Regions from separate parts of the Paenibacillus apis genome, predicted to be linked through region 2. Evidence: riboswitches for the same ligand, from Rfam matches in the RefSeq annotation. Region 2 holds a riboswitch; each other region holds the start of a gene.
The links. A riboswitch is a leader RNA that binds a small molecule or an ion and turns the genes downstream of it on or off. The one in region 2 is predicted to bind cyclic di-GMP.

Region 1 (10,544 bases), on a different contig from region 2:
GGTTGTCTCATTTCCACTGTTGAGGAATTGGACGATGCCCACCACGACTAAGAATAGTATCAAATAAAAACCAGAATTCCGGATGAACCGACTCATCCCCTACCTCCTCTCAAAAACCTTAAGTAATTTTAACACAGCCGCTCATGCCATTTCAAAAAACTTAGGCAGCCTAGCTTCGCACACCCGAATTTCTTACTGGTGAGTGTATACTTCGGGCTTCAGAACCCCGACAAACGGGAGGTTGCGGTACTTCTCAGCATAATCGAGACCATACCCGACAATAAAGGCATCCGGCATGATAAATCCGGCCAGATCGGCCTCCAGATCAACGGTACGGCCGCTCGGTTTATCGAACAAGGTGACGATCTTGACCGAGTTGACCTTCCGGCGTTCCAGAACATCAACCAGGTAGCTCAGGGTCAGTCCGCTATCAATAATGTCTTCCACAATTAGAATGTCTCTTCCCTCTACGGAATTATCCAGGTCCTTGATAATCTTGACCTCGCCCGAAGAACGGGTAGATGCTCCATAGCTTGATACGGCCATAAAATCAATTTCGATCGGAACCGTGATCTCCTTGATCAGATCAGCCATGAAAATAAACGCGCCCTTCAGGATACAAATCACCAGCGGGTTTCGGTCTGCATATTCTTCACTCAGCTGGCGCCCAAGCTCTACGACCTTATCCTGAATCTGTTCGCGGGTAATCAGTACTTCCATAATGTCGTTCTGCAAAGTAAATAAACCTCCTACGTTATACTATGAATGCAAATCCTGGGGTAATCTCCAGGCGAATGAATTAATCCCGTTCCATTCTCATTCGGAGAAGGGAGGACGTACGCTCGTTCACCACTGCAACCGATGAGCGGCGAACCCCGGGAATCCATACAATCCGTCCTGCAGCATCTGCAATCATTGGAATTCGGGAACGAAGAGAGGGAGGAACTTTCTCATCGATAAAGATATCCTTCACTTTCTTGCTTCCATTCATCCCGAATACCTTCATGCTGTCTCCTGCAAGCCGGGAGCGAACCGTCAGCGGGTACTCCAGGCCATCCGCATCGAATACTGCCTCATCTTTGCCTTCCGGCAGCATCTCCGACAGACTGGCTCCAGCCTCATGCCGGGTAAAATGTACGATATGCCCCGTGTCCATGACAGACACTTCCGCCGGAAAACATTCCACAACATATGTATAATGAGGAATTGCACTTTCCGCTCGGGCAGATACAAAACGGATGAGATCATATTCGCGAATGCAGCGGACACCGCCGCCCAAATCCAGAGTCCAGGTTGTGGGCTGACTTTGAACGGTCCCTTTCCGAATCGCTTCAATTCTGGCAAAATCGCCGTCATCCGTGCCCAAAGGCAGATAATTTAATATTAGTTTAATCAACCTCCGTTGTAAAGCAAGATGTAGGCCTGCCACATCCTGTGCCCGAACCATCGTTTCTTCCTTTCCGCAGCTCACGATTTGCCGGTAAATCCGCTCAGCCTCCGATTGAAGATAATCATCTTCCTCTGCCATAATCTCGGACAAACGATTTAAGGAATGGGATAACTGCTCATTATATTGCCCTAAAAAAGGGAGTACATCCATCCGAATTTCGTTCCTCATATACTTGGGCAGCAGGTTCGAGCTGTCGATCACATACGGAATTTTGGCCTGGTCGCAGGCTTGCACCAGGGTGTTTTTGTTCATACGAAGCAGAGGCCGGATCAGTTCCACTTTTTTTTCTTTCCGCTTCATTCTCATTCCGCTGATCCCTGAGGGACCACTGCCCCGCAGCAGACGCATTATAACGGTCTCGGCCTGGTCATCCCCGTGATGGGCCAGAGCAATGGCCTGCGCGCGGTACTTATCGGCAACCTGATGTAGGAACGCATACCGCTTCTCCCGGGCAGCCTCCTGGCCGCCCTTGCCTGATTCCTTCATGTAGGCAGGAACGTCAAAAACGCCGAGCTCGAACGGAATGTTCAGCTCCTCAGCCAATCTCCGTACAAACTCGGCCTCTTCATCAGATTCCTGACCCCGAAAGCCATGATTCACATGAGCACACACCAAAGATAACTTCATATCCGGATCATGCGAAATTTCATTTAATATATGCAGCAGGATTGTGGAATCCGGTCCACCGGATACGGCGGTGATAATCACATCGCCCGGAGACCATAGCTTATGCTCAAGCCCGATTTGGCGAACCTCGCGGACCAGCCGATATAGCGCTGGGTGAGTCAAGCTGTTCGCCCCCTTTTTTTAATACTTCGTGATCAAAAGATGACTTTTTGAACAACCTTTAATAGTATCTGTTCTTTATATGCCGTCTAAAATCTAAGGCTTAGGTAAATCGCACAGCCAAGCAAGGTGAGGGACAGCGCAAACGCTCCGATCATCCAGCCCGGCGTCTTGGCGCTTACTCTTCGTGCGATGTATGGACCGGTTACGAGCTTCTTCCATGCCTGGCAGGCATGCAGCGTATCGCGGAAATCACCGCGCAGGGCAAGCTCAAGCCAGGAGCGGAAGGGGCTGAGCGCCTCATCCGATTGGACGATCAGCAGCAGATCGTTTCTGCTCCGCGTCTGAGGCAGCTGCTGAGCCGCACGCTTCAGTGGTCCCTCCGCCAGCAGATGAATGCATACGACGGCAAATGAAAACCAGTCATAAGATGGTTCCGCCGTACGGCTCCCCGCATTCCAGAACCCACGGTCATACCATTCCGTATATTGTTTAATGCTTTTTCCGACCGCACTGACGCCCCCATAGTCGATCAACTCCACCTCACCGGATGGAGATACCATCACATTCTCCGGCTTCAGATCCCCGAAGGCCCAGCCCGCCTCATGAAGTGTGCGAAGCTGCTGCAGGAGATGAAGCCCGGCAACATGAAGCCACTGTCCGCCTTTGTGCGCAAGGAACGTACGCAGAGCCTCGCCCTTGACATAACGCATCACATAGAAGGGGATCTCCCTCCCATGGTGAGTGTAGTCATCCACTTCTACTAAATATGGAGCGTTCCGATTCTCCCCGAGCCCGCGGAGGCGCGTGCGTTGAACCGCCTTCAATACATTGATCTCCGACTGCAGATCCAGTGTATCAAAGCCCAGCTTCATCGCATAGAGGCGTGCGCTTCCCGTGTGTTTGACCAAATAGACGATCCCATTTGCGCCTTGGCCCAACAGCCGTTGAACCACATATTTGCCGCCCTTCCAGCGCCCGGTAACCACTGTCCCTTGCGCCAGATTCCATTTAGACGACGTAGTCACCGAGCATCCCTTCTCCTCTGTCTGGCTCCTTCAGCCAGTTACTGGAACCATGTCCTTCCAGTGTACCATACCGAAAGAATTCCATCACCTTGAGAATGGCAGGCCCTGTCGGAGTTGCTCCCCGCATCGTTAGCTTCTGGAAGATCGAGCGCGCTCCTGTGAGCTCCGTGGTCCAGTCCATATCCATAACCGCTTCTTCCCCGCTGTGCGCCCCAGGAAAATGAAACACCGCAATCCGGCTCGTTCCCTGCCTCGCCCCGAGGCTAAGCATCATATCCCGGATCGCCTCCTCGACGGCTGCGAGCTTTGGTCTCATGCTTGCACTGGCATCAATAAGCAGCACCACCTCAAGCGCACTGGTCTCACTAAGCTCGTCAATGACCTCCACCACCTGGGAACGAGTGTCCGGAGGCAGGTCCTCAACGGCTGTGTCCGTCTGTCCCAGAATCTGTCTTAGCTCCTTATTAACCGCATGCTGAATGGTCTGAACCACCGTCTTCCGCGTCATCATCTGCATGGTCTGAGCCAGCTGCCGAGTGCCGGACATTCGGCTCATTCCGCCTCCGGCTCGAGCGATCTCCTCAATCTCCACACTTCCAAGCTCACCGATCGTTCCATAATCGACAATGCCTACTACGTTCACCGTAATCCCCTCTTGCCTGGCCAGCGCAGCCGCCATCACCGGGCTCTCTCCGACATTGGAACAACCATCCGTAATCAGCATAATTTGCTTCATTGCAATCCCCGCCTTCATTTGAAATGACTCTATAATTCTCTTTTCTATCATTTCCATTTCGTAGACATTTCAAACGGGTCGAAGCAAACAGTAGGACAATTAAAACGATCCATGAACTGTAAGAAGACGTTGCCTCAGCGTAAGCTGATAAAGTTAACTTTTGTACAATTTGCTTACAGGGAAGTACCCTGCATCCACGCCATACTTGATCATGAGTCTTAGGTAATTCGCATTTGGCACAGGGCATTCTACCTTGCTCTCTTCCAGAAACTCCTGCGTATGTATACAGCTGTACCGGAAAGGCTCACGGCGAAGCTCCTCCCATTCAAAGTGCAGTAAATCTCCGCCCCATTGATGAGAGCTGTCTACCTGACTGCACTCTAGCAGCCAGCTCTCGTAATCGGAATCAGACAGCACCTCAATAGGATATCCGCAGCTTCTCAAGCTTTCTACGAGTTCTATCATCGATATCTGAACCGGATTACACAGGTGAAACAGATGGCCCGCCGTGTCCCGCCGCATAGCCAAAGCAGTAATGGCCCGAGCCGCATAGCTTACCGGAGTCAGATCCAACAGATGATCAAGCTCCGGGGCCTTGCCCTGTACAATAATCATTCGCAGCATTCTGTACAGGAGGCTGTTATTCACGTTTTGCGGAAATGCGCCCGTCTCGGCATCCCCCGATAAGTGGCCGAGCCGATAAATCGTAACAGCGATTTCCTCCTGCTCGCAAGCTTCAATTAACATGCGCTCTGCCCGAAGCTGGCTGTCATAATAAGGATGGTCCAGCTTTGTGCTCTTGGTCTGGCCCGCTTCATGCATACCTGTAGTCAATTCTCGTTCCGCCAACCCTTCGGGCACACCCATCGAGGACAGGTAGTGAACCCGGACATTTCTTCCGCGAGCCCAGGATAGCAGATGCTCTGTGCTAGTAACATTCACCCGGTTGTAATACTCGGGATCATCCGCATAGCACTCCTGAATGCCGCAAATGATCATGGAATCGATCCGCATCGACACACGCTCCGTCAGACAGCTGTTCAAGCCCAGCTGCGGCCGTTCCAAATCTCCCTTGACGGCAATCACTCTCCCGAGCAGCTCCGATATGATATCTGCGCCGAAAAACTGCATCATAACCCTTGCAATTCTTGCATACGGATCATCGTCTTCTTCAGATCGGACAAGGCAATAAATCTTGGCCTGGGTAGTTCTGAGCAACTCACGCAATACCGAAGCGCCCAGATAACCCGTTGCCCCGGTCAGCAGGATATATTTCTGTTTGCAGCTTGCCGCTCTTTTGCGCATCACCGGACTGCCGAATTCAGCGGGGTTCTCTGTCAGCCCGATCATTTGAGCTTCCGAGTTTCTGACCCGCTGAACCTGCCCCTTACATTCCATCTCTTCTTCGATGACTAACGGGATCGCTCCAATAGTTACCCTGGAATCATACATTGCGGCCTTGACAATACATCCGAAAAAGGAAGCAAATCTGTGGATGGTGCTCGGCTTGAAGAGCTGCTTCCGATAAGAAACCTGCAGCGTCCACTCTCCTCCATTCAGGGGCTCCACATCCCAGTTCAGACAACTGGACTGGCAGGTGTGGTCCCTGCCGAAGATCGTATGGACCAATCCGGTGCAGCCAACCGCTTCTTCAATTTCCTCCAGTGGAAGGGCCGCAAAATCTAGCGCCTCTTGCTTATTAAGCAGCGACTGGTACAATTCCATGAAGCTCATCGAGGCATCGCACCGGATTCGCAGAGGAAGGACATAACCCTTCTCATGCTTTACACCGACAATCCGCCATGCTTTGCCGCTCATTCGGTACAAAAATATATAGTAACAAGCGAGCATCCAGAGTCTGCTGTCAAACGTCTTTAATTCTCTGGAAAGATATGTTTGATCGAGTTCAAGCGGATATTGGATTTGCTGCATATCCCTTCTGGAATCATCTCGAGGGTAATCCGTGTACAAATCCAGCCCGGACATCGGGGGTTGCAAATCATACAGCCAATAATCCCGAATGATCCGATCCATCAATAAGATACCCACTTCAACTTCACTCCTGTTTCTTTGTAGAATTGATCTGTGAATAGACAAAAAAAAGCAACCTATTAAAATGCACAGACTGCTGCACTATAGGTTACCAAAGAAATATGGGCAACTGGCTGACATTTCCTCTACAGATTGGAGGAAGTAGTCCCTATAGCTTTGCGTCACTACCTTTCGATAGTTTTGCCGAATAGAGGTTGTTCAAAAAGGTGCTGAAAAGCCGGTTTTTTTGAACTCGCACTAATAAATATGCAATTATATGAGTAATTTTACTTTCCTTCAAATTAACAAAATTAATTTTAACATGTTTATGTCATGAAATCTATGAAATTTTCCCTATTTTAGCTACATATTTCCTGTGCCATTCGACCTATCACCTTGCAATACCCTCAACCATGTACCTAACTTACAGTTCTTGGACGCTCCAGACGGGTAACACCCGGAATATGCAACGTGGACCATTGCGGTAAATAATGATCAATTCGAGCTACCGCTACCGTCATATCATCCTGAATCACATTACTCTGATAACGGATCACAGCCTCCAACAAGCAATCGGCAATCTCTTGGGGATCCTCCGATTGAATCTCCTGAATGAGGCGCTTGATCCACAGCTCTTTATTCACGGCGTATCCGGGAGCATCATAGATGCCGTCCGTCATCATCACCAGCGTATCGCCGGGATACAGCTGTACGGTTACCAAGTCAATCTCGATTTCCTGTACAATCCCTATCGGCAGATTGCTGGCCATGACCGGAATGACCTCCTGCCCTCGTTTAATAAAGCTGGGAGACGAGCCTATTTTCAGAAAAGTAGTCCGGGCCGAGTATTCGTCAATCAGCGCCATATCGACCGTAGCATAGATTTCATCCGGGGAACGAAGCATCAGAACCGAATTAACGGACTTGATCGCGAGTGTCTCGTCCATTCCAGACTGGAGCAACTGCTCAAGAATGCTCAAGGCCGTGCTGCTCTCCTGTCTGGCCCGCTCGCCATTTCCCATCCCGTCACTGAGCGCTACCGCGTAAGTTCCGTTGCCCAGTTCAACCGTACTGACGCTATCGCCGGACAGCAGATCTCCACCCTTCGCCGTACCCGCTACACCGGTCGTGATCTCATAGGATTTGGCTGATCCAAACGTTACGGTGGCTAGACCCTCCCTGCCTCCATGCATCGTCTCGCCTATGACAGCAATGTGCTCCTCCAAAATATCCGAAAGCAAGGGGGCGATCATTTTGCGGCATTCATCGAATCCCCGGGTATAGGCATGGACAATCTCGATTTCAACATTTCCGTGATCCAGATTCACGATATCGATGCTATGAATGGAAAGCCCCATCTTCTCCAGCGCCTCCCGAATCTGCTCCTCTTGCTTGTACATCGCTTGCCCTTCGCGTTGAATCTCCTTGGCCAGATCCTCCATGACCTGCGATACTCCTGATAATTGCTCCGCGACAAGCAAACGGCTATCGTATATTTGCCGTTTCCAGTGCATATCATGTTCATACAAGCTGTATTCACGCTTCATGACACCGAGCACCTGCTCGCTCTTGGTGCACAATCGGTTCCATCTGGCAGGCAGCTGCTCTTTGGTAATGCCGGGGTTTTCCTCCACCGCCGACATCATCTCCGTCATAAGCTTATAAGTTTGATAGAAATTCCCGTCCCAGCAGGTTTTTCTACGGAAGCAGGTGGAACAAGCACCCTCGGTAACCGCCGTCATAAAATGGTCGACCTCTTCGCTGCGCTTGGCGATCTCACCCGAGCTGGCCATCTGGCCGAAGCTGCGCGACAGCTGCTTGAAGACCTCTGAAAATTGAGTAACCCGGCCGGCCGTAACCTCCCGCATCCGCTTGGCATACTCATGCTGGCTTTTCGTATGATCCTGGGTTCCGGGAATGTACTTGGCGATAGAACTGATCACACTCTTCGGTGTCACCATAAAGAACAGCACCGCGACACAGGTCTCCCAGGTCGAGGCCATCACTTCATCAGGCCCGTTCAGATAGATCGACAGAATCGAGGAGCCTAACAGCATCCCCAGACCGACAGCCCACTTCCTGCCCTCGCGCAGCATTCCCGCAAGCATTCCGGAGAAAGCCAAAAGACTCATTTGATAGAGTGCTGCGGTATCAGCCAGACTTAAAATCAAGCCGGTAATAACCCCTACTGAAGCCCCCAGCGTTGCTCCGCCCACCATGGCGAACAACAGAATCAAATAACGAGTCAGCATATGCTCAAGGGAGAGTCCGGATATTTCCCACCCGACCGATCCGGTCATCACTGACGCCAACAAGATCACGAGGCAAATGATCTCCTCCGTTCGCAGCTGGTGATTGCGCTTTCGATACGTAAAGACCGGAATGGCCTGAATGAAGACCAAGGCGAGTACAAAGCTGAGTACCGAATCCATCACTGTAATCATCAGGGCATACCATGATAACGAAGGGCCGATTACCGCCTCAAACAGAAGCACAAGAAAGGCGCTTGTAAATACCATCATCGGAGCATAAGATACCTCGGCCCTTTCAAAGGACTCCATGCCGCGATGAATTAAGTAAAATACAAGCAGCTCCGCCGCAATCACGGTAGCGTGATGACCGGAGACAGCCATAGCGCCGACCGTCATAACTGCTCCCGTCATTACAGCGATATCGCGCCGCATAAACATCATGACTGCAAAAAAAGCAATAGCAAAGGGAGACAGCTCGTCCAGGATCGTCGCCTTGCCGAGCAGGAAGCTCATCAAGAGGAACAAGCCGTTCCATTTGTTTGCAGCAAACAGCCGGCTGAGCTTGTTTATAACCGGGATCTGCCTCCACTTGTTCCAGTAAAACGCTCCTGCCTGCTCTTTCGCCTTCTTCAACCCGGGGAACGGGATGACATTCCATTTGTCCATCTCCTGGCACCGCCTTTTACGTTTTTAAAGGTTGTTCAAAAAATCATCTTTGAACATGCACTTTTAGTAAGGTATGTCCCATTATAGGAGCGGTCAGGCGGAAAGTTTGTCATTTGCCGGAGTACAAGCCTTAGAAATTTCCGACAAATTGAGAGCGGGCTACGAAACATCGCGAACCCATGCCTCTCATACAGCTGCACGATACGAAGCGTGCTTATGTTCGTAATAACACTTGGATAGGAAAGCCCGTTTGCTTGTCATATTCCTTGTGGATTACCATGGATTGCGTTGGAACCTGTCGGCTCCGGCAAGAAGACGACAAAATAAGTTTTTATGTGAAAATTATAGCTTGTTGATGTCGCGAAGCACGCAAAAAACCGCAGGCATAACTGCCTGCGGTAGTTCTTTATCATGAATTTACATGCGTTTGGCTCCGCGTCCTCCGCGTTTGCCTTCCGTGTTCTTCTTCAACGACGAGATACGTTCCTCGCTGTCCTTAAGGAAACGGGAAACTTTATCTTCAAAAGAAGCTTTGTTCGCTTGCGGCTTGAAAGGACGTCCTCCGCGATCCCGGTTAAATCCTCCACCCGGACGGTCACCATCACGGCCACCACCACTTGGACGGTCGCTGCGCGGCGCACGAGGCGGTCTAGCCTCTACCGGCTTATCAACGGCTTGCTTAATGGAAAGTCCGATCTTGCCGTCCTTGTCGACATTGATTACCTTCACCGTAACCATATCGCCAATCTTCAGATGATCATTGACATCCTTTACGTAATTGTCAGCGATCTCTGAAATATGAACGAGACCCGTGACACCTCCTGACAGATCCACAAATGCTCCGAAATGCGTGATGCCTGTCACTTTTCCCTCTAACTTGGTGCCCACTTCTATTGACATAAAATAAAATGATCCTCCCTTAAAAATATACAGCAAGGCCACGAAATCATGACTGCGGTGATTTGATTATACATAATGACTGAAACAAGGTCAACAGCCGTATATCCCGCTTGGAGTCAATCATTTCCCCCATTTTGTCCGGAGATTCGCACCGGAATTTCACCAGGTTTATAAAGTCCATATTTCTTCATTGCTATCTGGCCGATATATTCGGGGTCCTTGAGCCGGTTAAGCTCATATTTTAATTGAACAAGCACTTGTTCATTTTCTGATTTTACCGTCATCCGTTCCGCTAATTGACTGGCTTTGACGCCAATCTCGCCGGATTGATCCATATAAGTATAGCCTGCCCAACCGATAAAGAGCGCCATAAAGGTCATCCACAAACGGATACGTCGACGAGCGCCGGCTGACTTAACGGGAGCTTGTTTCTTGGAATTGACTGTCGTGTTCTCCCTCACCGGGCCCACCTCCTTTATTCACTCTTGATCCTTGCCACGCCATTGTCTCCATAATTTTACCACATATTCCCTTGACATGCGAAGCCTGTCCGGTATATGCAGCGCATTTAAGATAGGACGGAAAGCCCAGGCAAGCAGTTTCCAAATTGGGAACAGCGTAACTCTTCCCAGAAAAATGATTAGAATCCAGAGAAATCCGAGCAAGAGTCTAAAACCCTTCCAAAGCCACTTGAT
Region 2 (10,544 bases):
TTCTCCGGTCTTGCAGTGAGCCAGCGTAACGCGCTCAATCCGGTCCTCCCCGTGAAGTACGGCAATCTCGGTTGGTGTGATGACCTGAACGCTGGATGCAAGCAGCTTCTCCACGCTATGCTCATGGGCGCGGAATTTATCGCGGCGATGCACCAAGGTGACCTGTTCAGCAATCGGCTCAAGCATTAACGCCCAATCGACTGCGGAATCGCCGCCGCCGCTGATCAGCACACGGCGTCCTTGAAACTTGCTTAAATCGCTGACAAAATAATGAAGATTGCTCTTTTCGTATTGTGCGGCCCCTTCGACTTCAAGACGACGCGGTTCGAAGGCTCCGACTCCGGCCGTAATGATCAGGGCACGGGCATGATGGACATCCTTGTCCGTCGTGACCACGAAGTGACGCTCTTCTTTCTTCTCAATCTGAAGCACCTTTTCTTCAAGACGTATATCCGGGTTGAACAGCTTGATCTGCTCGTTCAAGTTGTTGATCAGTTCTTGGCCGGTGATCTTGGGGAAACCGGCAATATCGTAAATATATTTCTCAGGATAGAGAGCTGCGACTTGCCCTCCCAGCTGAGGCATACTTTCGATCAGTTTGACAGATGCTTTACGCATTCCGCCATAGAATGCAGCGAACATGCCCGCCGGCCCGCCGCCGATAATAAGCAGGTCGGAAAACTCGCCGCTTGCTTGGGAACTCATGCAAACACCTCCAGAAATTTTCAAGAAAGCTTATAATGTCATTTCTACTTTATTATATCTGTCACAACCTTGATTGCAAGTATGAGCTCATTTGCACATTTGTTCTTAGCATACCCGTGAAAAAACGCGGGAATACGCGTAAAATAAGACTTGATCTTTTGTAGAAAAGTCGATATCATTCAAATGTATGCACATTTATATGTGACGAAATGAGTACATTTATTAAAACTTTGGCACCTGGTTTTGAAAAAGGTTGCTCGAAGCCTTACAATGACTGTGATCAATGTCGCAAGACTTCCCATATTTTTTAGAAAACTACTATTATATGTGGCTATTTTCACATTGAATCATGACAGCAGGACACACTATCAAATATAGAGATACACCTGGAAGGAGAACAACCAAATGAGCACCATACCGAAAATCGTCATCCTCGGAGCGGGTTATGGCGGGATTTTAACGGCCCAGCGACTGCAGAAAGAGTTGAACTACAATGAGGCGGATGTAACTCTGGTTAACCGCCATGATTACCACTACTTCACGACCCATTTGCATATGCCGGCAGCGGGGACCGATTCGATTGATCATTCGCGTGTTTCAATCTCCAGGCTGATTGATGAATTTAAAATCGATCTCGTGAAATCCAATGTTCAGGAGATCCGGCTTTCCGATAAAAAGGTTGTTCTCCAGGACGGGACGTTATCTTACGACTATCTGATTATCGCGCTCGGCGGTGAACCGGAATCCTTCGGGATTCCAGGATTGTCTGACTATGCGATGACGATCCGCAGTATTAACTCTGTGCGCATGATTCGGCAGCATATCGAATATCAATTTGCGATGTTCAAGGCTGATGAGAGCCGTACAGACCGGCTTAACTTTGTTGTCGGAGGAGCGGGCTTCAGCGGCGTAGAATTTGTAGCCGAGCTTGCTGACCGGATTCCTAAGCTGTGCAAGGAATATGACGTGGATCCGAATATGGTGAATGTTTACAATATCGAAGCGGCTCCAACCGTATTGCCGGGCTTTGATCCTGACCTGGTGGAATATGCGATGGAGGTACTGCGCAAGAAGGGTGTCCAGTTCAAGATCGGCACAGCGATCAAGGAATGTACGCCAAGCGGTGTCGTGCTTGCTACTGGAGAAGAGATCAAATCCGCGACAGTGGTATGGACCGGGGGGATCCGCGGCAACCGTCTTGTTGAGGCGGCAGGCTTTGAGACCGCGCGCGGCCGCGTGAAGGTGGATGAGTATCTGCGTGCCCCGGGGCATGAACGGGTATTCATCATCGGTGATAATTCCCTGATGTTTAATCCGGAAGGCCGGCCATACCCGCCAACGGCCCAGATCGCCATGCAGCAAGGTGTGGTCTGCGCCCAGAACGTGGTAGCTGCCATTCGCGGCAAGGAACTGAAGAAATTCATCTTCAGCCATAAAGGAACTGTGGCTTCGCTTGGGAAGGGAGAAGCCATCGCTTCGGCCTTCGGCAAGAAATATACAGGCTGGGTAGCCGCCCAATTGAAGAAGGTCGTCGACCTGCGTTATTTGTTAACCATTGGCGGGATTCCTCTTGTACTCCGGAAAGGGAGATTTTTCTAAATGCGTCACTGCAGCGTTCAGGTAAGAGGTCTGCTGACGCGTGAGGAATTGGACAGATACAACGCATTGATGGAAGTAGGCTCTTATCTGGAAGGACAGAAGCAATACGACCTGTCCTATATCGTGCAGAAGGAAGTGGATCTGCTGATTATGCCGGCCATAGAACGGCTGAAGGAGAAGAGCAGGGACCGCGACCGGGCAACGGAGGAGTTTCTGGAATCGCTAAGAAAGCTTCAGGAAGAAGAAGAGGAATGAGTTCTTGACAAGCGTAATCGGGTGGCTTTCTAAGAAAGACCCCAAAATAAAAAGTTGGACGAAACCGCAAGGCTTTCGTCCAACTTTTTTTTCGTTCGTCTTACCAGCTTAGAGCTTAAGCATTTGCTCCAGCAAGGGTTCGTTCAGCAGATTGCCGACATAGAACGAGCCGAACTCGCCGAAGCGGGCGCTTACTTCATCAAACCGCATTTCATAGACCAGCTTCTTGAACTGGAGCGCATCATCAGCGAACAAGGTGACGCCCCATTCCCAATCATCCAGTCCGACAGACCCGGTAATGATCTGTTTCACCTTACCGGCGTAGCTCCGGCCGATCATGCCGTGGCTGCGCATCATTCCCCGACGCTCCTCAATGGACAGCATATACCAGTTGTCATTCAGATCGCGTTTCTTGTTCATCGGGTAGAAGCAAATATGGTTCGACTTCGGAAGAATCGGCTCAAGTCGGGCACGGATTTCCGGATTGTCCTTGGGATCTCCATCGCCGGAAGCCAGATAATTGCTAAGCTCCACGATGCTTACGTAGGAATAAGCCTTCGTTGTATACTGGGCAAATGTCGTCTTGTTGAAGGCATTCTCCAGCGCATTCAATTCTTCAAGCGTCTCCCGCAGGTGCATGAACAGGATATCTGCCTTTTGCCCTACGATGGAGTACACGGCGGTACTGCCCTTTTTGCTGAGCTCGATATCGGTCCATTCTTGCAAAAACTGGTGCAAATCCTCCAAAGCTCCGGCGCGTTCTTCATCGTCCGCTGCCTTCCAGGCTGACCAATCTATAGACCGAAAATCATGAAGAGCATACCAGCCTTCCAAAGTTAAAGCTGCTTCATTCATTAACTAATCACTCCTTGGATACAAACGCTTCCTTTATTGTATCTCAATGTTCATCAAAGGAGCAAACGGAATTGGGAGTTAAACTTGGAAAGTTCATTGATTTGCAATATTTTTTCTAGTAAACTATCTTCTAGCTCATGTTCATGTGATAATAATTATAGTAAAGAATACAGAGGGTGAGGGTAGCGTATGGGATGGCTCATCGTTTTGGTGCTGATGGTATTGTTCTTTGTCATGATGTTCGGCATCGGTTTTATTCTCAATATGCTTATGAAGACAACCTGGTTTCCCGCATACATATTCGTTATTGTGATCCTGCCGATCGTGGTATACACGCTGTGGGATCATGAAAAAGGGTTCGGGGCCTATCTGGCATCTTTTCGGATCGTGGATTATTTGACAGCGCTTGCGGGACTGGCCGGTGCGATTCTGAGCGGCTGGACAATTCAGAAGCTGCGTCAGGGCGGCTACAAAATGTTCTAGGAAGCTGCCCGCAAATTATAGAAGAGAGGCGTGGATCAATTCTTCTGATCCCGCTTCCATTTTTGGTATTCAAGAAATTCCTTGAACTCCTGCTTGCTGACTCCGGAGGACATGGCTTCATGAAGCAGCGAAGACCATTCGGGGTCGAGCAACTGATCTGGCTGGTCTCCATACAGGAGCACCCCGACGGAGACGTTCAGAGCATGAGATATTTTCTCGATAAATGAAATAGAAGGATTGATCTGGATGTTTCGCTCAACATTGCTCAAATAGGATTTGGCGACATCCGCTTTAGCCGCCAATTCGGATAAGGATAATCCGAGCTCCTGGCGGATTTTTTGTATGCGCTCTCCAATCAGTTCAGCCATGTCATCTTCGTCCTTTGTTTGCGTCTTTGGAGTTATTATATCAAAAGAAAGATGGCGGACAAAGCTGAAATAGAAGTGAACACCTCATTTCGTTGCAGAAAATGAGGTGTTCACTATTTATATTGCGCTTAAATTAGCGCAATGGATTATTTTTCGGAGCCATTTCCTTGTACAGCATTGAACGTCCATTTCAAGCTCAGGGCATCCCCTTGGAATTGATTCTGGTCTTCACCGTTGTCCACGAATTCGAATCTGACGATCAGATTATCGGAGTCGCCTGCTTTAAGTCCGGCACGCTCGTCAACGAATGGGAGGTAGAAGCTGTTCTCAACGGCATCCGGAGTCTTTTGCTGAAGATCATAAAGTGTTGTTTGGTAAATCACTTCATCAGTCTTGTCTACGTTCGTCAAGAACTTGACGAGAATGTGCTTGCCGAAGTCATCCGTATTTGCAGGAGCGCCTGATTGGTTGACCACGTCGTAAGTTGTAACCAGCTTCACTTTGCTGATATCCAGTGTGCCTTTGTTCAGTAGCTTGAAGGTTCTGGTAGCTCCGTCGCCGGGTTTCAGGTTCGAGACATCAATGATCGCGGTTGGACTTGCATCCAGATCCAGCGTTCCTGCAGCAAACGTGCCAGTAGTTTGCACGGAATCGCTAAAGTAAGCAAAAGTTCCTCCTCCGATCAGTGACAAACCGAGTGCTGCAGCGGCTACGCCGAATCCTAATGTCTTTTTGATTCCCATTCCTAAAATCCTCCCTAAAATAGAATATATATTTATTGAATCCTTATGGGTTGCATAAGGAATACAACCTTGGTGCCTACTCGGAAAGAGTCTCCTTCGGCTGCTTGCCGGCTTCCTCCAGGGATGAAATAGCTCTCCAAAGCGTGAATATGGCGTATAACACTAATAGAATTCCAGGCACAATCAACAGGGTCACGTTCCCCATCTTGCTGCCTGCGAAGCTAGCTGCATAACCGGCGTACGGGAGGGTAAATCCGGTATACTTCCCGATCACATTCGCGGAGAGAACTGGATTCAGATCCGGGGCATCGTTGTTATCGCCTTTAGTCCCATACATGACTTGACCCGTAAGCTCATTCTTTACGACCTCTATGACCCGGTGAGTAATCAGCCGGTCTTCACTCTCCCGAAAGGTAATGACATCCCCCTCCTGGAACGAGGTTGTATCGCTAAAGGGCTTGATAGCAATAATGGATCCGGTCTTAATGCCAGGCTCCATCGAACCGGATAGTACACTCTTCACCTGGTAGCCATAAAATCCGGGTTCTCCTCCCGATATCTTCGATGTGATGAAGGAACCGAACACCGCAATAAATAGCACGACCATCATGAAAGTAAATGTATGGCTGATTACGCGTCTAAGCTTCATCGCTTTTCACCTCTATATCCCCTGAGTTCTGTCCCCAATACGAAATCGAATGCTTAAGTCCGGACATCGCTTCTTCTATGGAAGCCTGCAGCTCTATATATTGTTGGAAGGCCGTTCGGTTTAAGGGCTCTCCAAGGGCTTCCGGCTTCATAAAGGCAATGGGACTCATTTGGCCGGACGGGTCAGCTTCCGCCAGAAGGCCGGATTGTGATACTCTCCGTAAATAGAAAACCGCTGCGTCGATCTGCTGCTGCATGGATAAAGATAAAAGCTCTTGTCTGCTTACCCGGGAGAGTTCATCCAGCAGCCCGATATTGGCAATCTCGACGCAATTGGAATGAAGCTCCTCCAAAATCAAGAGCAGTTCCTGCAGCTGCCGGCCTCCTTCCGTGACCTCGCTGGTGATGAGGTTCATGGCTAATTGATTGGCATCGAATTGCAGTTGAAGCGCTTGAAGCTGGCTCGTAAGCTCCGAGATCTGCAACTCCCAACTGTCCGTGTAATCTTCTCCGCCGCCTGTGTAGACATCGTCGGTTACAGACGGAGAAGAGTCACCGGATCCTTCACCATATACGCTGTCCGTCACTGAAGGAGGTGTCGGCTCCGATTCATAAGCGGCGGATGAATTTCCGTAGACCTGCCATGTGACGGTGACCGGAGCAATCCTTACTTTATGTACAGCCGCTAGTTCAAGATGATCGGTTACACTTGAGAGCAACTCTTCAATTTTGCCAGGGAAGACGCGGCAGGTCTGGAAATTCCCCTCCGTAGCCTGAGTGCTGTTGAATTCTCCGTAGGTGGTGCCTATTTGTTTGGTGGAGTAGGCAAGAAGAGAAGAGATCAGCAGACTGGATTGAAGGATAGCGCTCATCGTCTTTTGACGCTTCAGCTTTCTTTTTTTCTGGATTCTGACACTTCTGCTTCTTCGCAAAAGAGGCCCTTCTTTCTACAAAGTCTATTGTTCTTCGTATCGTTCTTAATAAAGAACGACTTGCGAGTTCAATATAACGAATTTAGGAAGGATTGAAAACCCTGGATTTGAGCTGTATAAGACAGAAATACATATTAAATAGCCAGATATCTTTCATTTTCCTGAGTATACTGAATATTTCTCCTGATTGTTTGTTATAACATGTGTTTGTCTTGAAATAGACAACTGCATCCTAAATGCGACATGATCGACGAAAAAAACAGAGTCTTTTTAATCAGACAACGTTCATGCTGTGACATACTTTTTGATTGGCAGTCTTTATAATGTGGTTATTGCCAAGAGGGTCTTACATAAAGCGGATGGAAAGGAACCAGTAAAAGGTAAACCTGCCGAAAGGCAGGGGCGCAAAGTCTCAGATCCGGGAAGCTTTTCAGGATGGCTGGACTGCCTGGTGGACATGAATAATCATCTTTTAGGAGGAGGTTATGTTGGAGAAGTCTGCCCGGATGAGTATGGATAGAAATGTGCTGGAGGAAAGTGAACTAGAATGGATCCATCTGCTCTTGATGGCAAGGGATGCCGGGCTCTCCGTAGAGGAGGTGCGACAGTTTTTAAGGCATGCGAGCGCGGGAGAGGCGGCTATACGCAATCTTGCTTGATAACTCTAACTCAATGAATATAACGGGGCTGCCGCGGAATGGTTTGGCTCCGTTCTTTTTTTTGCATATAAAAATAGAAGCATAAGGTTTTAATATGGCGGGCAAGGAGAGAAATTGGCGCTTTTTGCAGAGTTTTAGCAATTCGGAAGAAATGGTTTTATGATAGAATAGAGAAGGTCTTGAAGGAACGATGAGGAGAGGGAGAGATTAAGCCGTGCGCATCAACAACATGCTGCATTTTACCGAAAACCACAGATATTGCGTATACCGCGACTTCTCTCTTAGTCCTGTGGATGATAAAATGCTGAGCCTCATCTATCAGCCCATGGTTGGCGCTGTAGCTGTGGCTCTTTACCGGTTGCTGGCGGAACAGGTTCCGATTGATCAAATCGGCTATTCGGCCATTGAGCAGCAGAGAAACTTGTTCTTGACCCTTGGCTTGGAGCCCGGAGAACGGGGGAGAAGTGTGCTGGTGCAGCAAGCTTCCAAGCTGGAGGCGGTCGGACTGATGCAGACCAGTCGTCTGTATATTCCGGACAGTGATGATTATTTGTACGAATATGAGCTGCAAGCTCCTTTATCGCCAGGGGAATTTTTCCGGACCCAGCATTTGACGCTTCTGTTGAGGGACAGGATTGGGAAGTTTGCTGTGCTGTCCTTGCAGGAACGCTTTTTCTGTGTCGAGCCGGGGGACATGTACGGACTTACCTATAATAAGGAAAATATTTCACTGCCTTTTTATGAGATTTTTGAACTGAATGCTCATTCGATCGATCATGAACTGGAGCAGGCTATCGCAGAGACGGCGATTGCCAGACAGCCTGCCTTGAAGGCCGGCCTGGATGAGGAAGGCAAGATTAACTACGCCGATATTATTATCCGCTATCCCCGGGATTCGATAAATCGGACCTTTGTCGAGAAGCTTCGCTTTGATCCGGAAGGAATGGGGATTCTCAACTATGTGGCCCGCAAATATGAGCTGAACGTGCAGGATGTGTGCCGGCTACTGGATGAGGATGACGTCTTCGATCCTGCAGGCGGGCTGATCCTGGACGAGCTTCAGCACAAGGCTAATCTTCATTTCCGCCAAGGTAAGCGCCGGAAGGAAGGCAGGGAGATTGCCTACGCGAAGGCTGCGGCTGTCCATGCGGAGAGTGAAGCCGGTCAGACACCGGCGGGTCATCCGGAAGAGATTGCGGTGCAGATGGAATTTTATGTCGAGGTGCCATTGCAGTTCCAATCCAAATGCGATGCACATCAATACAACATGATGCTGAGGAACGAGCCTTACACGCGGCTGCTAAAGACGTTCTTTCCGGGCTCGGTGCCGGATAATCTGCTCGATATATTTGAGAAAATCGATCTGAACTACAAGCTGCCGGATGAAGTCATTAACGTTCTGATCCACTATTTGATGACCCTGCTTACCTCCGGGAAGGAGCAGCGGATTAACCGCAACTTTATTGATGCTATCGCCTCAAATATGCTGATGAAGCAAGTCGACAGCTATGAGAAGGCTGTGCAATATATTCGGGATCAGGCAAGTCTGAAGGACAAGCTCTCGACGCAGCAGGACAAGTCTCGGGACAACCGTTCGAGAAGCTATGCTTCCAGGAACGCCAAAGCAAAGCCTGAGATTCCAATCGTGGAACAAACCGGCCAGTCTCCGCAAAGCGTATCGGAGGAAGAGTATGCGGAGCTGTTAAAAATGGCCGAGCAGATGAAGGCCCATAAGAAGAGGTAACGGGAACGGATGCCGTTCTCCGTTAGAGAGGTGGTGATCATAGATGGAGTCGCTGGGAGAGTTGATAACTCAATTACAGAATCCGCAGCTTCGACGCAGATCGGAGGAACTGACGACTAGACTGATGAATGACCCGCTGGTTCGCGAATTGCGTGAGCGCCATCCGGAATTAGAGGAAGCGCAGCTGATCCGGGACATGGCGAAGCTGTATCACTATATTAACGATAGTCGTCACTGTGCGAACTGTCCGGGACTGGAGCAGTGTCCCAATGATTTTCAAGGGCATTATACCAAGATTACCGTGGAAGACCACGGTCTTGGGCCGCAGGTGGTCGACCGCCAGATTCCTTGCCAGAAGCAATTGCAATTTGAGCATGAATCCAGCGTGAAGAAACGGATTCACAGCTTTTACATTGATGAGCGTGCTTTGCAGCAAGGATATGACGAGGTTGAAATTTTGTCCAAGGACGGGGCTAGAGTACCGGCCGTGAGCCAGGTGTTCAGATATATTAATGAGACAAAGGCCTCCGGGCTTCAACCGAGAGGGTTGTATCTGGAGGGGCATTTTGGTACAGGGAAGACCTTCCTGATGTGCTATCTGCTGCATGAGTTGGCCAAAGAGGGCTACTCCGGTGTGATCGTCTATATGCCTGAGTTTGTGGAGGATCTCAAGTCGATGCTTCAGGATAGCCAGAAGCTTAAGGATACGACCGAAATGATGAAGCAGGCGGACTTGCTTATCTTTGATGATATCGGAGCGGAGAATCTGAGCCCTTGGGTTCGGGATCATGTGATGGGCTCGATTCTGAACTACCGGATGAACCGCAAGCCTACCTTTTATACCTCAAATTATTCCCTGGATGCATTGGAGAAGCATCTGAGCTTCACCAGCAAAGATGGGGAGGAAGCTCATAAAGGGCAGCGGCTGATGGATCGGATTGCCCCGTTTGTGGAAGTGGTCTCGGTCAATGGCACGAACAAGCGCGGACAGAGATAGTGAAGTAGGCTCTCACAGCCTTCCCGGTGCTAAAAAAGCCGACTTTTTGTACTCGCATTTATAGGTGAACAGGGAACAGGCTGCCCCTTTGCGAACCGATAAGTCCGTTCCTAAAGGGGCAGCCTGTTCAGTGTAGAGACAGTCACTGGGTTATCCGGCAATGAACTTGATGATGACCATGCCGAAGAAGATGACGGCCATGAAGGTAAACATGCCGAAGAAGCCGTTCATCAAGTCAAAAAAGTCATTGCGCGGTTCTTCGTTGATATGCTCTCTGGGATCATTAACATGAGGATTGGCATCCATTGCGGCAGACCTCCTAGATGATCAAATTCGCTTTTGTCAATATAATAAATCATTGACAAACCGAATTTGGGTTAATAATAGTATAACCACCCATGAAGAACTTTGTAAAGAAGGCTTTCCGATTGGAGTTTTTCATTTGTGGAATAAATGTGGTATAATGGTCAACACGCGTTGATAAGGAGGGTAATTACCGATGGCAATTGTTAATGTATCTGACCAAACTTTTAATAATGAAGTAGAAAGCCAAGGC
Region 3 (10,544 bases), on a different contig from region 2:
TAATTCCGTAGCCGTATTGTTTGATAATATGGAATGGCCGGATTTACTGGGGACGATTTGCGGCGATGATACCATTTTAATGATTTGCCGTAACGAGGATTACAGTAACTATATTATTGATCAAATCATGGGCTTCATCTCTTAAGATGTGCCTTTGATTTATTTTCTTTTCATTTTCTCTGCTGCTGAAGGGAGCTGTCGTGTTCTATGCTAGTCCATTTGTCTATCCGGAATTTGGCGGTAGTGGAAGCTGTGGATATTACCTTTCATTCCGGATTTCATGTGCTGACCGGGGAGACCGGTGCAGGTAAATCCATTATTATTGATGCACTTGGGCTTATTGCGGGAGGAAGGGGCTCTGCCGACTTGATCCGTTATGGATGTGAACGGGCCGAGATTGAGGCTGCCTTTGATCTGCCCCAAGGGCATCGATCCTGGCAAGCGCTTGCGGAATTCGGGATCTCCGCTGATCCGGAGGAATCCTTGATTATTCGGCGGGAGATCGGTATTCATGGCAAAAGCACGGCAAGGATTAACGGGCAATTAGTCAATCTGTCAATGCTGCGTGAGGTTGGTGAAGCACTGATCAATATTCATGGTCAGCATGAACATCAGACACTGCTCCGGCCGGAGAGACATCTGGACCTACTTGATGCTTATGGCGCCGAGCTGATCGGTCCGCGCAAGGCTGAATATCAGGCGGCTTATGCTGCTTTTATTAAGATTAATAAAGAATGGAACGAGCTTCGCGGAACGAACCAGCAGGCTCTGCAAATGCTCGATTTGTATCGGTTCCAGCTGGAGGAAATTGCTTCCGCAAAATTAAAAGCGGGAGAAGATGAATGGTTATCCCAGGAAAAGCTCAAACTATCACATAGCGAGAAAATGATGGACTCCGTCTCTCAAGCTTATGACCTGCTGTATGGATCCCAAGGACTTGAAGCAGTAGCCAAAGCGATCTCCCGGTTGAATGAGGTGTCCTCCTTCGACCGGACGTCCATGGAACCGCTTTTGGAGCAGCTGCAGACCGCTTATTACCAGTTGGAGGACGCCGCGTTCGGTCTTCGTTCCTACCGGGAGCAGATCGAATTTAATCCTGAACGGCTGGAAGAAGTGGAGGACAGACTGGATCTGATTTCTACCATGCGGAGAAAATACGGGGATTCCATTGAAGGGATCCTTGAATACTACGATAAAATTCGCCGTGAGACGGATACACTGGAGAATAAGGATGAGCTGTTGGAGAAGCTTCAAGCACAGCGCGAGCAGCTCCTGAAGCAATTGTTGAAGGAGGCTGCGGAGCTGAGTAAGGTCCGGCAGCTTAAAGCACGAGAGCTTGCTGAACAGATCGAGCATGAATTGAAGGAGCTGCAAATGGGGCGCACCTCCATTCAGGTCAAGCTTGGACTTCATGAGGATCCTCATGGAGTGGAATGGGAAGGGCGCAAAGTACGCCCGGGCAAGCAGGGAATGGATACGGCTGAATTTTTGATCTCTCCGAACCCGGGAGAGCCGCTTCGGCCGCTAAGCAAGATTGCTTCCGGCGGTGAGCTCTCTCGGATTATGCTTGCGCTGAAGAGTATTTTTGCAAGACATGACGATGTGCCCGTGCTTATTTTTGATGAGGTGGATACGGGTGTCAGCGGTCGTGCTGCTCAATCCATCGCGGACAAGCTGTTTCGGTTATCCCGTTCTTGTCAGGTATTCTCGATTACCCATCTGCCGCAGGTTGCCTGTATGGCGGATGGCCAATACTTGATCGAGAAGGTCGTTGACGGAGATCGAACGATGACGCGAGTAGAGGAGTTAAATGAGGATGGCAGGGTGCGCGAGCTTGCACGGATGCTTGGAGGAGTCGAGATTACGGAGAAGACGACCCATCATGCACATGAAATGCTGAACCTCGCCAGGGCTCAAAAAGAGCTGCTGTAATGGAAGACGCTTCCTTTTTGAAAATGTTTATTTGACTGCGGGAACAATGATTGACAGTAATAAATGACCTGACCCGGGGTATCTTATAGGTACGCAATTGGCGACCACTTTTCGTCAAGCGAAAGAAGCCAAGGGAGTGTGACAGCCATTGAACCCGAACCTCAGGATCAGATTGCTTGGCCTTTTAACTGCATTCATTATCAGTCTTATCGGTACATCGGTTGCCGAAGGCCGACTATCGCCTTTTCCGGATGAGCTTAATTTGCTGCAAGGGCACGCCAGGCAACTCAATGTCGCCTTGCCGGTGCAGGCAAGTGTCAGTGTGGACCGGCCGGATGTAGTAAGATTGAATGGCAGTGCGGAGACGACGAGCGTCTCGATCGGAAGCCCGTTAGAGCTGTCCCCGCTTCAGAGCGGTGTAGCCAAGTTGAATATGAAATTATTCGGTCAAATTCCCCTGAAGACGGTAAAAGTCAATGTGATTCCGGATTTGAAGGTGATTCCCGGTGGACAGACGATCGGTGTGAAGGTAAAGTCGGCAGGCATTCTGGTCGTTGGTCATCATCAAGTCATCGGTGACAACAATCAAAAATCCTCGCCAGGAGAAGAAGCGGGGATTCAAGTCGGAGATCTGATAACACATTTAAATGGGGTTTCGCTTAAGGAAGTTAAGGACGTTGCCCAAATTGCGGGAGAAGCGGGAAAGAACAAGAAGCCAATCAAGGTAACACTAACGCGCGCAGGCCAGAAGATTCAAGCATCAATACGACCTGCTTATGACAAACAGGACGGGGCTTGGAGGCTAGGACTTTATATTCGCGACTCCGCCGCAGGGGTAGGTACACTGACGTTCTATGCCCCGGATCAAGGCGTATATGGAGCATTGGGACATGTCATCACGGATATGAACACTCAGACTCCGATCGTCGTCGGCAGCGGCCAAATTCTACAGTCAAGCGTTACTTCGATTGCAAAGAGTGAAAGCGGAGAGCCAGGAGAGAAACGCGCTCATTTCATTAGGGAAGGTAAAACCTTAGGAACGATCGAACGAAACACGCATTTCGGCATTTTTGGGAAAATGACTCAAAATCCCGAGCATAGTGTATATCAAGAATCGATTCCGGTAGCATTTTCGGATGAGATCAAGGAAGGTCCTGCGGAAATTCTTACCGTCGTGGAGGGTCAGCGGGTTGAGCGCTATAAGGTCGAAATCGTTCACGTATCCAAGCAGAACGCCCCTCAGACGAAAGGGATCGTCTTGCGGATCACGGACTCCAGACTTATTGAGAAGACCGGAGGGATTGTTCAAGGCATGAGCGGAAGCCCCATTATCCAGAACGGGAAGCTAATTGGAGCTGTAACTCATGTGTTCGTCAATGATCCTAAATCAGGCTATGGCTGCTTCATTGAGTGGATGCTGCAGGATGCGGGAATCATCCAGGGGAGCTCCAAGAACGGAGAACAAAATCTTAAGGCGGGATAATCGCCTTAAGATTTTTTGTTGCCCGCCGATAATAGTAAATGGGCCGAGTTCAGGGGAATCTGTCGAAATAAATGGAAAGGAATCGCAATATGTAGATAAATATGTAATTATATCCTAATGGACTAAAAAAATAAAGAAAAATAATTTTCGACAGAAGGAATTTACTTCTGCATGTCGAAACCTTATTCTGGAAGAGAAAAGATAAAATCTTATTTAATTACTTAAGGAGGCAGAAAGTCAGTGCAGAAAATTGAAGTGTTGTTGGCGGATGATAACCGTGAATTCACAAATTTGCTCGCGGAATATATTTCGGGGCAGGACGATATGATCGTCTCAGGAATTGCATACAATGGTGAAGAAGTTCTGGAGATGATCAACAATGCTTCAAAGGTTCCGGACGTACTAATTCTGGACATTATTATGCCTCACCTGGACGGGCTTGGTGTATTGGAGCGCCTGCGTGATCTGAACCTGAACCCTCAGCCGAAGATTATTATGCTGACGGCTTTTGGGCAGGAGAACATTACACAGCGTGCTGTGCAGCTCGGGGCATCGTATTACATCCTTAAGCCATTTGACATGGAAGTGTTGGCTAACCGTATTCGCCAGCTTGTGGGAGTCCAGTCAAGTGTGAGCACAACTCAGACCTCATTTGCGAAATCCAACGTAGTACCTCTGGGCAAGGGTAAAAATCTGGACGCCAATATTACATCCATCATTCATGAAATCGGTGTTCCTGCCCATATTAAAGGCTACCAATATCTTCGAGAAGCAATCACCATGGTGTATAACAATATTGAAATACTGGGAGCAATTACGAAAACACTTTATCCGGCGATTGCCGAGAAATTCAAGACAACGCCTTCCCGTGTGGAACGCGCCATTCGCCATGCCATTGAGGTGGCCTGGACACGCGGCAACATCGACTCGATTAGTCATCTGTTCGGCTATACGATCAACATCAGTAAGTCCAAGCCAACTAACAGCGAGTTCATCGCAATGGTCGCTGACAAGCTGAGAATCGAGCATAAGGTATCGTGAAAGGGTAAGGACTCTTCTGGGGACAAGGAATAGTGGAATGTAAATGAATCAAGCTCCTTTATTGGTCGAGAAATTTTACCAGTGAGGGGGCTTTTTTCGTGACATTTTATTTCGTCCTCGTTTGTGTTCTTCAACTTCTATTGGTCTTAGGACCTGGTTCAGATATCCTTTATAAAAATTCACAGAACAGCCATACATGCCAATCTGTAGGCAGAAAGGCTGGTTTTAGATGAGAACCGTCGAATTCGCAGATAATAATTTCTGTGAATTGTTTCGATTGATAGGCAGGGGAGCCTTATTACCTAACATGCTATGTAAATGAGTATTGTAAGATTCAGGATAGTGTACTATAATTTAAAACGGTTCTCCTGTTGAAATTTATCAATTTATGATAAATTGACTATTTCTATGATAATTTAATAATTCGGCAAACCTATTGAAAAGTAGGGACGCAAAGCTATAGGGACTAAATCCGGTAAGGATAAGTCAGCCAGTTGCAGGTAGTAATTGGTGAAGAATGGGCGCAAGTTCCATTATTCACTATTTTTTTTGTTTACTTCATAGATTGAGAGGAGAATGGAGAGTGCCAGATGATGACTACAGCAAGAATTCGGTTCAAACTTTTTTCCCAAGTGAAAATGGAAACAAGGAAGAAAGGCAACGATTTTTACAGCTTATTGAGCAGTTAGTTGCAGGTGTGGATCGTCTTAAAAACCCTGAAGGGGTGAATCTGCTTGGAGAAAAGCAGCGCTCCGATACGTTCTACAAGGATTTGATTCAGACGAGCACGATACCAGACGATAGTATGAAGCAAGAAGAGGTCAACGAACGGTTGTTAAACCTTCTACATAACCATCCGTATCATTCAAAGTATTTTCTGACGAATATTTTGCCTATGGCAAGCGTTCCGGGTATTCTCGGTATGATTGCAGCGTTTCTGGTAAATGGCAACAATCTTTGGGATGTTTACGGTCCAGCCGGAGCTGAAGCCGAGGTTCGGGTGATCAGCATGATGTCCAAGCTTGTTGGCTATGATGCCGCTCAAAGCGGGGGCTACACCACATGGGGAGGACAGGGGGCGATCTTCACGGGATTGAGACTGGCTATCGCCAAGTTTGCCCCAGATGCTCCGCGCAAAGGTGTCCCTGGACATTTTTATACATTCTGCTCGGAATCGGCTCACTACAGTCTGTTCAAATCAATGGAGGCAACAGGCCTTGGCAGCGATCGCTTGATCAAGGTGCGGACTACTCCTGATAGCGCTATGGATGTTGAAGACCTTCGTCGAAAGATGGAGCAGGTCATCGCGAATGGCGGTGTTCCAATCTACATTGTGGCAACAACCGGGACAACAGATGCCATGGGTATTGACGATGTGGAGCAGATCCTTTATACGGCCTCGGAGATTGCGGCCAAGCATGGGCTTCAGCGGCCGCATATTCATGCAGATTCTGCGCTTGGCGGTTTTTTTGCATTCTTTCGTGAATATGATTTTACTGCTAATCCGTTGGAGTTTAAGCCCCATGTACTGGATGCGTTGCAGCGAATTCAGGGTAAAATGAAGCATTTATCTCTGGCGGATTCGCTCTGCTTCGATTTCCAAAAGCTTGGACAAACCCCTTACCTGACCAGTTTATTCCTGGTCAAGCATGCTGACGATCTGCGTTTAATTGATCTGGCGGAAGAAGAGACGCCTTACGTCGGCCATCGTGGATATGGCGAATATCATACAGGCTATACCCTTGAATGCTCTCGTATGGCAAGCTCGATCAGTATTTATAGTGCGCTTCTCGCATTTGGAGTGAAGGGCTACCAGTGTCTGCTTGCTCAGTTTGTGGAAGTCAATCTGGCGTTTCGCGAGGCGTTGCGCCGGGACGTGCCTCAAGCGGTCATTGTGAATGATGATAATCCGGGCATTGTGACGCTGTTCCGTATTTATCCGGATGGACAAAATGGCTTTCAAGCCGAGTTGTCCGGTGCTTGCTCGTTGGCCGATATTGAACGGACGAATCGTTTTAATGAGCAGTTATTCGAGGTGTTGGGCAATCAGCGCGATCGAATCTTTTTTGGAGACACGAAAAAGCATCTGGTGGTGCAGACACGTGAAGGAAGCAGTTCGACTCTTTACGCCTCGAAAATTTTTGTGATTTCTCCTTATACGGAAGTCGCTCACGTGCAGGAGATTGTTCAATATCTCAAACAGAATATCGATAAGGTATTTCAATTACACGCTGATAACCTACACACAATCGGGAGGTAGACAAGGTGGGACAACAAGCTTCTTTAACTTCAAAAAAATCAGTATTTGGCTGGTTGAATAGCCGTATTTCACTTAAGATGATGAGCAGCATGATCGGATTAATAATCCTTATATGTGCGGTTTTCTCAGTGACCGAGTATCAAATCAGCAACAGATTGACCAGCAAGCTTGAAGGACAGTTTGACCTAAGACTTGCAAGCAGTATCCAGTCTATCGGCACTTATCTGGATTCGATTCCAGAGCATGTCGAGGATATAGATGGGTTAACTAGCGACAGCTATATCAAAATCAAAGCTGAACTGCAACGGATCCTTGAGACGGATGCTTTGGAGAATGTCTATATTCTTAGCAACAATACGGGCAAAGAGCAAATCGTTGTTCTGACGGGTGTGGATGATGATTACGGGACTGATTATGCCTTTACTGACGAAATGAAAAGTGCGATTGAGAACCAGACGAGAACCTACAGCACGATTTATAAGGATGAGTATGGCACGCATAAGTCTGTTTTCCTTCCTTTAAAGGATCGGAATGGACAAGCATTAGGAATCGCCGGTATCGACATTGATGCATCCATCGTTCCGGAAACCAGAACATTTATTTTCTGGACGACCGCTTTCATTGTGCTCGGGGTTGTCGTGGTTGGCGCAGCAGTGGCTTATGTGATCAGCCGAAGCATAACCCGCCCGATTGCCCTGCTTGTTCGCGCAACGGAGAAGGTAGCGGGTGGGGATCTCACGGAGGAGCTTGTGCTTAAGCGCACAGACGAAATTGGGCAATTGGCAAATACGTTTGAACTGATGCGTCGCAATCTGGAATCATTGATTCGGAAAGTTTCGGCTTCCTCGAAGATCTTCTCGACAACAAGTGGAAAGCTGTACCAATCGGCCGATGAAATGGGGGCAAGCTCGCAGCAGGTGGCTTCTTCAATGAATAGTATGAATGAAGGCGTGTCCGAGGTTGTGGTATCTATTACGGAGAGTACTTCTTCTATCGTTGAAGTAAATGCAGATCTGGCCAAGGTAACCGACGAAGTCAAGAATATGCAGGAAATGGCCTACGAGGTAAGCTCGCATTCGCAGGACGGTCAGGATCTTGTAGAGAAGACGTTGAATCAAATGAATGTTATCCAGCAGGAAATGCAGCACTCACAAGATGCGGCTGTTCAGCTTGATTTGCGCTCCAAGGAGATTGGAGAGATTATTACGCTGATTACAAACATTGCAGGACAAACCAATTTGCTTGCGCTGAATGCATCTATTGAAGCAGCGCATGTCGGCGAGTATGGCAAGGGCTTTGCAGTCGTTGCAGGAGAGGTCAAGAAGCTGGCGGAGCAATCCTCGGATGCGGCGAATTCGATTACCGAGCTAATCAGCAGCACGCAGCAGGACAGCCAGTCTGTACTCTCTAGCATCGCCCAAGGCTACCATGCGGTAGAGCAAGGGCAGACATGGATTCATGAGATGTTTGAGAACTTTAAGGTCATCTTTAACGGAGTTTCCTCGTTCTCTACTCAAATTGACCATTTGAAGAATGCGCTGGATAAAGCGGATAAGTCCTTTGAGATGATTACAGAGTCTATGCAAAAGATTTCCGGAATCACAGAGGAGCAATCGGCCGGATATGAAGAGGTTGGTGCAGCTGTGCAAGAACAAAGCGCAACGATTCAGGAAATCACCGGCGCGATCCGGAATTTGTCGCAGATGGCTGCGGATTTACAGCAATCCGTGCAAAGCTTCAAAGTATCCTAATTCATTATTTACAAGCAAAACAGGAGAATGCGGAGCCAGTGCTCGTTATTCTCCTGTTTTTTATACTGTGTAAAAAGACTATCCATTTTCTACCGTTTGCTTGTCACCGCTGGGGCATTGGGCTCCTCGCTGTCCGGGATAAGATAATGTGGTAAAATAAAGAGATTAAGGGGTCGTCATAGGTCCCGTTTAGGAGGCAAAATATGCAACAGGGAGAACTGAGGCAAGGCACAGAGGAGCGCAACCAAGGATTGCTTCAATTGCTTGAACTCCCCGGACTCCAGGAGGAGGACCGCCTGAAGATTCAAGCGTTACTGGAGCAGCTTACCGCTCTGCAAGCAGAGAATACGCGGCTGCGCAAGACGATCCATCGATTATCCGCAGGCAATAAACCAAAGATGTCTACAAAGCTGAAGGAAGCCTTGTATGAATAAATAAAAAATCTTTCCCGCGTTCATAGCAGGAAAGATTTTTGCTTCTATTTGACCGGGGATGTGAACATTACACTCTGAGACCCCGTCCTTTTTTTCTCGGACCGACATAATTACGCTTCTTATCCCGGAAGTAGATCCAGCCGGCAAGGAAGGAAATACCGGCAGCGAATAATAGCAACCCCAATAGAAATTCGCCCCACTGAAAGGATGTCTGGACGAGTTCATCGTCACCGTGCTGGACCATATAATCAAACAGGGCATCCTTGATTTTAAGGAATCCGATCATAGCGGCAATGCCGGGGATGACCAGAATGAGGATCGCAATAAATCGGGATAGTATCAACTTCATCGGCTTGATCATCCTCCGCATGTCAATGTTACATTTATCATACAATTTTCCTGAAGGGCTGTCTATTGCCAGGCTTCCCCGCTTATTTGTAATACGATAAAAACGAGGTACAATGGAACAAGAATACTATACAAGAATGGTGGAGAGTAGAATATGGCGATTCATTGCGACGTAGCCGTGCTGGGCGGAGGAACGGGTGGTTATATAGCAGCGATCCGTGCGGCTCAAGCGGGCAAGCAGGTTGTGATTATTGAGCAGGACAAGCTGGGAGGGACATGCCTGCACCGGGGATGTATTCCAAGTAAGGCGCTGCTCCGCAGTGCGGAACTGTATGCTCAGATGAAAAATAGCGAGGAGTACGGTATTGCCAGCAGCGAGGTTACGCTTGTATATCCAAAGGTGCAGCAGCGCAAGCAGGCAATCGTCGATCAATTACATAAAGGCGTTCAGGCCCTGATGCGTAAAAACAAGATCCAGGTGATCGAAGGAAGGGGGCGCGTTATCGGACCTTCAATCTTCTCGCCAAAAAGCGGAGCCGTTGCGGTTGAGCTCAACAATGATGAGATGGAGACGGTTGTTCCGGCTAACCTGATTATCGCGACAGGCTCTCGCCCGCGGACTCTGGCCGGCTTACAGCCGGACGGTGTCCATGTGTTGAGCAGTGATGAAGCATTGACGCTGGAGGAATTGCCTGCATCCATATTAATCGTGGGCGGCGGAGTCATCGGCGTAGAATGGGCCTCTCTGCTCCATGATTTCGGTGTGCGTGTGACACTGGTTGAAGCGGCGGATCAATTGCTTCCGTCTGAGGATGGCGAAATCTCTCGTGAGCTGCGCAAGCAGCTGGAGCGCCGGGGGATTACGGTTATGACGGGTGTCAAGGTGTTGGCAGAAACTTATGAGACCACGAAGCAAGGCATTCAGATCTCGATTCAGGACGGGGAGAATAATGAACGCCTTGAGGCTGATAAGCTTCTTGTATCCATCGGACGCCAGGCTAATGTGGAGAATATCGGGCTGGAGAATACCGATATTGCTTTGACAAAAGAGGGCTACATTCGGGTAAATGAGCAAATGCAGACCACGGAGCCGCACATCTATGCCATCGGCGACTGTATTGGCGGTCTCCAGCTGGCCCATGCGGCGAGTCACGAAGGACTGATCGCTGTTGGACATATGACAGGGGAGACTTCTCATACCTATGAGGAATCCCAGGTTCCCCGCTGTGTATATACCCGCCCTGAAGTGGCATCCGTTGGATATACCGAGCAGGAAGCCAAAAAGAAGGGACGGA

Region 1: it holds a riboswitch for cyclic di-GMP, as region 2 does, so the genes downstream of both, KI362_RS23880 (SDR family oxidoreductase) here and KI362_RS16150 (anti-repressor SinI family protein) in region 2, are expected to answer to the same signal.
Region 3: it holds a riboswitch for cyclic di-GMP, as region 2 does, so the genes downstream of both, KI362_RS13520 (pyridoxal phosphate-dependent decarboxylase family protein) here and KI362_RS16150 (anti-repressor SinI family protein) in region 2, are expected to answer to the same signal.

What each region holds. Positions count from the first base shown of each region.
Region 1 covers NZ_BORS01000026.1:20,289-30,832, reverse strand. The annotation lists gene ftsH (ATP-dependent zinc metalloprotease FtsH) at 1-96, opposite strand, end outside; gene hpt (hypoxanthine phosphoribosyltransferase) at 193-735, opposite strand; gene tilS (tRNA lysidine(34) synthetase TilS) at 800-2,239, opposite strand; gene KI362_RS23890 (serine/threonine protein kinase) at 2,326-3,264, opposite strand; gene KI362_RS23885 (vWA domain-containing protein) at 3,248-4,000, opposite strand; gene KI362_RS23880 (SDR family oxidoreductase) at 4,154-6,034, opposite strand; cyclic di-GMP riboswitch class I at 6,154-6,247, opposite strand; gene spoIIE (stage II sporulation protein E) at 6,451-8,949, opposite strand; gene KI362_RS23870 (S1 domain-containing RNA-binding protein) at 9,367-9,849, opposite strand; gene KI362_RS23865 (FtsB family cell division protein) at 9,966-10,310, opposite strand; gene yabQ (spore cortex biosynthesis protein YabQ) at 10,329-10,544, opposite strand, start outside.
Region 2 covers NZ_BORS01000011.1:34,294-44,837, forward strand. The annotation lists gene KI362_RS16105 (NAD(P)/FAD-dependent oxidoreductase) at 1-705, opposite strand, end outside; gene KI362_RS16110 (NAD(P)/FAD-dependent oxidoreductase) at 1,111-2,304, shown strand; gene KI362_RS16115 (hypothetical protein) at 2,305-2,559, shown strand; gene hemQ (hydrogen peroxide-dependent heme synthase) at 2,668-3,414, opposite strand; gene KI362_RS16125 (YuiB family protein) at 3,604-3,897, shown strand; gene KI362_RS16130 (helix-turn-helix domain-containing protein) at 3,933-4,265, opposite strand; gene KI362_RS16135 (TasA family protein) at 4,412-5,008, opposite strand; gene sipW (signal peptidase I SipW) at 5,085-5,657, opposite strand; gene KI362_RS16145 (hypothetical protein) at 5,647-6,528, opposite strand; cyclic di-GMP riboswitch class I at 6,958-7,040, shown strand; gene KI362_RS16150 (anti-repressor SinI family protein) at 7,077-7,247, shown strand; gene KI362_RS16155 (DnaD domain protein) at 7,462-8,991, shown strand; gene dnaI (primosomal protein DnaI) at 9,035-9,988, shown strand; gene KI362_RS16165 (YqzM family protein) at 10,139-10,294, opposite strand; gene trxA (thioredoxin) at 10,488-10,544, shown strand, end outside.
Region 3 covers NZ_BORS01000008.1:198,260-208,803, reverse strand. The annotation lists gene ahrC (transcriptional regulator AhrC/ArgR) at 1-145, shown strand, start outside; gene recN (DNA repair protein RecN) at 208-1,932, shown strand; gene spoIVB (SpoIVB peptidase) at 2,081-3,415, shown strand; gene spo0A (sporulation transcription factor Spo0A) at 3,656-4,456, shown strand; cyclic di-GMP riboswitch class I at 4,873-4,958, shown strand; gene KI362_RS13520 (pyridoxal phosphate-dependent decarboxylase family protein) at 5,040-6,716, shown strand; gene KI362_RS13515 (methyl-accepting chemotaxis protein) at 6,722-8,467, shown strand; gene KI362_RS13510 (hypothetical protein) at 8,671-8,901, shown strand; gene KI362_RS13505 (DUF2627 domain-containing protein) at 8,969-9,250, opposite strand; gene lpdA (dihydrolipoyl dehydrogenase) at 9,404-10,544, shown strand, end outside.